DNA from 2 places in the Shewanella sp. SM87 genome. Region 1 is predicted to be linked to the other one. Evidence: predicted binding sites of a transcription regulator. Region 1 holds the regulator's gene; the other holds the start of a gene.
What was found. Region 1 encodes sigma-54, which starts transcription at its own class of promoters, with help from an activator protein. Its sites were predicted from a motif close to GTTGGCACGNNNNTNGNNT; they were not measured.

Region 2: a site for sigma-54 is predicted at 1,208-1,226, ahead of flgB (flagellar basal body rod protein FlgB). Genes of this name have one in related genera too.

The regions. Positions count from the first base shown of each region.
Region 1 covers NZ_JAKKSC010000006.1:123,551-126,715, forward strand. Annotated here, with positions in the region: gene lptA (lipopolysaccharide transport periplasmic protein LptA) at 1-38, shown strand, start outside; gene lptB (LPS export ABC transporter ATP-binding protein) at 35-766, shown strand; gene L5M11_RS06890 (RNA polymerase factor sigma-54) at 874-2,352, shown strand; gene hpf (ribosome hibernation promoting factor) at 2,381-2,668, shown strand; gene ptsN (PTS IIA-like nitrogen regulatory protein PtsN) at 2,671-3,114, shown strand; gene rapZ (RNase adapter RapZ) at 3,111-3,165, shown strand, end outside.
Region 2 covers NZ_JAKKSC010000001.1:208,372-211,536, reverse strand. Annotated here, with positions in the region: gene L5M11_RS00995 (chemotaxis protein CheV) at 1-174, shown strand, start outside; gene L5M11_RS00990 (CheR family methyltransferase) at 275-1,114, shown strand; gene flgB (flagellar basal body rod protein FlgB) at 1,258-1,662, shown strand; gene flgC (flagellar basal body rod protein FlgC) at 1,665-2,081, shown strand; gene flgD (flagellar hook assembly protein FlgD) at 2,106-2,876, shown strand; gene flgE (flagellar hook protein FlgE) at 2,959-3,165, shown strand, end outside.

The sequences.
Region 1 (3,165 bases):
CGGCGGATAAACCTGTAAAAAAGCAGGACTCTAAATGACCCAAATCACCTTAAGAGCACAAAATCTGGCGAAAAGTTACAAGAGTCGCCAAGTGGTTAAAGACGTCAGTCTGACGGTAAAAACCGGTCAAGTCGTTGGCCTACTCGGTCCAAACGGTGCAGGTAAAACCACGACCTTTTACATGGTTGTCGGGCTAGTGAAGAGCGATAAGGGACATATCTTTATCGACGATGATGATTTAACCGCAGATCCTATGCATCTACGTGCCCGCAAAGGCATAGGTTACTTACCGCAAGAAGCCAGTATCTTTCGTAAGCTAACTGTTCATGACAACATCATGGCCGTACTGCAAACTCGTAAAGAACTTAAAAACGAAGAACGAGAAGAAGAACTAGAACATCTGCTCGAAGAGTTTCATATCACCCACATCCGTGACAGCCAAGGCATGTCATTGTCGGGTGGCGAACGTCGTCGCGTCGAAATTGCGCGGGCTTTAGCCGCTAATCCTAAGTTCATTTTGCTCGATGAACCGTTTGCCGGCGTCGATCCTATTTCGGTTATCGACATCAAGAAGATTATCGAACAACTCAAAAGTCGCGGCCTTGGCGTACTGATCACAGACCATAATGTCCGCGAGACATTAGATGTATGTGAACATGCTTATATTGTGAGTCACGGAAACCTGATTGCCGAAGGAACTCCAGCAGAGATCTTAGACAATCAGCAAGTTAGGGCTGTGTACTTAGGTGAACAATTCAGGCTATAGTTAATCGAGCGAAGCCAATGGAGGCAATTTACACCGCCATTGGGCTTCACTCAAAATGATAATAAGCGACCTCATCCAACAATAATAACGTAGGGATCAGCGGTAACATGAAAGCGTCACTCCAGCTCAAACTGGGTCAACAGTTAACCATGACGCCACAACTACAACAGGCTATACGTCTGTTGCAACTGTCGTCATTAGAACTGCAGCAAGAGATCCAGCAAGCATTAGATTCTAATCCCCTTCTCGAGCTGGAAGAGGATCAATTCGACGCCACTAAAACCCCTGTAAACCAAACGCTATCCGATACGGATTTCAGTGAATCTAGCACTCTGCCACCAGAAAAAGACAGCTCCACCATAGACACGGCAGAGTCGCTAACCAAAGAATCCATGCCCGATGAGCTCCCCATGGACACCACATGGGATGAAGTGTTTACCGCCTCCCCAAACTCAGGCCCCGGCGGCAGTCGTGAAGACGATATGCCCTTCCAAGGCGAGACCAGTGAAGGTTTGTACGAACACTTAGAATGGCAAAAAAACCTCACGCCGTTTTCTGAAACCGATTTAGCCATTGCCACCGCCATTATTGATGCCATCGACGATCAGGGCTATCTCACCCAAAGCACTGAAGAAATTCTCGAAGCCATGGGTAATCCTGAAGTTGAGCTTGACGAAGTCGAAGCCGTACTCAAGCGCATTCAGCATTTTGATCCCATAGGCGTTGCTGCACGCGATTTAAGTGAATGCCTGCTGATCCAACTGTCGCATTTCGCCGCTGATACTCCCAACCTAGAAAACGCCCGCATGCTGATCAAAGATCATTTAGATCTGATCGCCGCCCGTGATTTTAGGTTATTGATGCGTAAGACTAAATTAAAAGAAGATGAATTAAGGGATGGTATAGCACTCATCCAAACCCTCAATCCTCGCCCAGGTTTGTTGATCACGCCCAATAATGACGAATACGTTATCCCAGATGTGTCTGTGTCGAAGAAAAATGGCCGCTGGGTCGTTGAGCTTAATCCTGACTGCATGCCCAAAATCAATGTAAATCAACATTATGCTTCTATGGCACGCAGCACAAAAAACCAAGCCGATAGCCAATTTATTCGCGGCCATCTGCAAGAGGCTAAATGGTTTATTAAGAGTCTAGAAAGCCGTAACGACACTTTGCTTAAAGTTGCTAATTGCATAGTGCAATATCAGCAAGGTTTCTTTGAGTACGGTGAAGAAGCCATGAAGCCTATGGTGCTTAACGATATTGCCGAAGCGGTAGAAATGCATGAGTCCACCATCTCACGGGTCACAACTCAAAAATACATGCATACCCCTAAGGGACTTTTTGAACTAAAATACTTCTTCTCTAGCCACGTCGGTACTGACGATGGTGGTGAGTGCTCATCCACAGCAATCAGAGCCTTTATAAAGAAACTGGTGGCAGCGGAAAACCAGAAAAAACCATTAAGCGATAGCAAGATGGCACAACTTCTGGCAGAACAAGGGATCAACGTAGCCCGCAGAACCATTGCGAAGTACCGAGAGGCTATGCTTATTCCACCTTCTAATCAGCGTAAAAGTTTATAACCTACAGTGGATATCGGAGGACGTTTCTATGCAAATAAACCTAAGTGGACACCATGTCGAAATTACCGAATCGTTACGTGCATATGTAGAAGAAAAGTTTTCAAAACTTGAACGCCATTTCGAACAGATCAATAATGTGCACGTTGTGCTCAATGTTGAGAAAATGCAACAAATTGCTGAAGCGAGAATAAACCTCATAGGTGGTGAAGTTTTTGCTACTTCAGAGCATGCTGACATGTATGCCGCTATAGACGCCCTGATTGACAAGCTTGACCGTCAGGTTATTAAACACAAAGAGAAGTTAACAAAACACTAATAATGGAACTTTGTACCATACTGCGGCCGGAGTGCACTACCTGCGCCACTCCGGGCAGCAAGAAAAAGGTACTGGAACTCATCAGCGACTTAGTCGCTGCCCAGTACCCGACCCTCTCATCTCAAGAGATATTCGAAAGCCTAGTGGCGCGCGAAAAGATGGGGAGCACAGGTATAGGTAACGGCATCGCCATTCCACATGGTCGACTAGCCGATATAGATCAGCCCATTGCCATACTAATTAAGTGTGAAGAGCCGATAGCATTTGATGCTATCGATAAGCAACCTGTTGATATTTTATTTGCACTACTGGTGCCTGCAGACCAATGTCAGCAGCACTTAAGTACCTTGTCTTGCATGGCCGAAAAGCTGAGCGACAAGCAAATATTAAAGCAATTACGCAAGACGCATGATGAAACGGAACTCTATCAGGTAATCACTGGATGAAACTGGTCATAGTGTCGGGCCGCTCAGGCTCAGGCAAATCTGTCGCCCTTA
Region 2 (3,165 bases), on a different contig from region 1:
ACCGCTGAAATCCGAGATGATCCTAAGCTTAAGCATATTAAAGTGGTACTGCATACTTCGTTAAGTGGTGTATTCAATCAGGCAATGGTTCAAAAAGTGGGGGCTAATGACTTTATCGCTAAGTTTAATCCCGACGAATTGGCCGCTGCTGTGAATAAGCATTTAAGTTTGTAATTGCTGTAGGTTAGTACCTAGATACGCTTTACGCTATAATCTCGACTTTATAACATGATGGTTTCGCACTGATTTTGGTGCTTGCTATAGGATTTAGGATGTGAATGTGCCAAATAAATCACTCGCTGAGGCTGAATATAATCAATTTAGGTTGTTCTTAGAGCAACACAGCGGCATCGTACTGGGTGAAAATAAGCAATATCTTGTGCGCAGTCGTCTTGCTCCTTTGATGGGCAAATATAACCTGCCATCCTTATCTGATGTGGTTAAGCATTCGATGAAGCCTACTGAGCGTGCGCTCAGAGCTGAAGTGATCGATGCTATGACGACCAATGAAACCCTTTGGTTCCGTGATCGTTATCCATTTGAGTTGTTGAATAATGTCCTACTACCTGAATACAGTCGTCTGGGGCGTCCGCTTAAAATTTGGTCTGCGGCTTGCTCGTCAGGCCAAGAGCCATACTCATTGGCTATGACTATTCTTGAGTATCAACAGAAGAAGCCTGGTGCCTTGGCTGGTAGTGCTTCGATTCAAGCAACGGATTTATCTCCTTCCATGTTGGAACGCTGCAAAAATGCCGAGTACGATAGTTTGGCATTAGCGCGTGGTTTATCTGAAGAACGTAAGCGTCAGTTTTTTGATGCATTACCTTCAGGTAATATGAAGTTAAAGGATAATGTGAAGCGGTTGGTGAACTTTAGAGCGCATAATTTGCTTGAGAGTTATAGTCTGCTTGGCAAGTTCGACATTATCTTTTGCCGCAATGTGCTGATTTATTTTGCACCAGAGGCAAAGGCAAAAATTTTGCGGCAATTCGCTGCCGCTCTCAATCCCAAAGGGATTTTATTTCTCGGTGCATCAGAATCTATCGCTGGTTTAACGGACGAGTTTGATATGGTTCGTTGTAACCCTGGCATTTATTACCAGAAAAAGACTTAACTCAGCCGCTCTAAAGAAAATTACCGACAATTGTCGGTAATTTTTTACCCATCACTTGCTCATCCTTGTTGTTATTCTCAAAATTTCCCTGATGTTGGCACATGAATTGCTTTATTTTCGTGAGAACACGAGGAGGCAATTTTATGGCGATCAATTTTGATAATGCACTGGGTGTGCATCAATACACTCTCGGTATTAGAGCGCAGCGGGCTGAAGTTATTTCAAGCAATATCGCTAACGCAGATACGCCACATTACAAAGCCCGCGATGTTGATTTTTCTGCGGCAATGCAGGCCGCTCGAGGCCAACAGCAGCAGCGAAATAGTCTTGAAATGCAAGAGCCAGATAAGCATTTTGGGCTTGCGGAGTTGACTGGGCAATTTGTTAAGTTCCGTGTGCCAAATCAACCCGATACCGGTGATGGTAATACTGTTGATATCCAACAGGAACAATCGGCATTCATGCAAAATGCACTTGAATATCAAATGTCGCTAGGTTTTTTAGACAGTAAGTTTAGTGGCATGAAGAAAGCGTTGAGAGGGGATTAATCATGAGTTTATTTAGCATATTTGATGTTGCTGGCTCGGGAATGTCTGCTCAATCGGTCAGGCTAAACACCACCGCGAGCAACATAGCTAACGCGGATTCCGTCTCGAGTAGTGTAGATAAGACCTATCGTTCCCGTCATCCCATTTTTGAAGCCGAAATGGCTAAAGCCCAAAGTCAGCAACAAGCTTCTCAAGGCGTTGCGGTAAAAGGCATTGTAGAAAGTGATAAACCACTACTGAAAGAATATTCGCCCGATCATCCAATGGCGGATGCGGACGGCTTTATTTATAAACCGAATGTTAATGTCATGGAAGAAATGGCAGATATGATTTCTGCTTCGCGCTCATATCAAATGAATGTTCAAGTCGCTGAAGCAGCTAAGTCTATGCTGCAACAAACACTTGGGATGGGTAAATAACATGTGTTACTTAGGAGGTAAGCTGTGAGCCTCATTAATCAAATTAACCAAGCGTCGGCGCAGACGGCTCAAAATAAGAGTCAGCCAAATGCCGTTACGACGAATTCATCAACCAGCTCAACGGGTAATCCGTTTCTTGATGGCATACGTTTGCCAAAAGATTCAATAGTACCGGAAGCAAAAAGCCAGCAGTTAACTCAAGATGACTTTTTCTCGTTATTAAGCCAACAGTTATCGATGCAAGATCCCTTTAAGCCCGTCGACAACGACCAAATGATTGCGCAGATGGCATCATTCTCGACGGTTGATGGTATTACTAAGTTGAATAAGGAAATCGTTAATTTAAACGGTGTTATGACATCAAGCCAAGCATTACAGGCATCAGGACTTGTTGGTCGCAAGGTGTTGATCCCAACTGATACAGGTAACATTTCAGCTGAAAGCCCAACAATAAAAGGTGTGATTAGCACGCCAGCTAAAATTCCTGAAGTTACTGTACGTGTTGAGGATGAGAAAGGCCAAGTTGTGACCACCTTTAAAGTTGATGGCAGTAAGGGGGGCAATGTCGATGTTAACTGGGATGGCCTCGATAAAGATGGAAACCCTGTAACCGCAGGTAACTATACGATCAAGGCGAGTGGTTTAGTGGATGGGAAATCCCAAGAATTGCCAGTCTCGACCTATGCTCATGTGACCAGCGTTTCTCTCGGTACGGCCAGTACTGGCGCGATTCTTAACTTGAGAGGCGGTATGGGCATCAAGTTAACCGATGTGTTAGCTGTGTCTGAAACCTAAGTTTGCATAAAAGAATTTTTGCAGTATCCGAATTGGGCGTAAGTTGCTCATAAATGAATTGAGTCAAGTGTAGAGGTGAATTATGTCGTTTAACATTGCATTGAGTGGCATTTCTGCCGCGCAGAAAGATTTAAACACTACGGCGAATAACATTGCTAATGCGAACACCATTGGCTTTAAAGAGTCCCGTGCTGAATTTGCGGATGTTTACGCTAATTCTATTTTTTCAAATGCTAAAACTGCTGTCGGTGGTGGTGTTGCTACGAGTCAAGTGGCACAGCAATTCCAT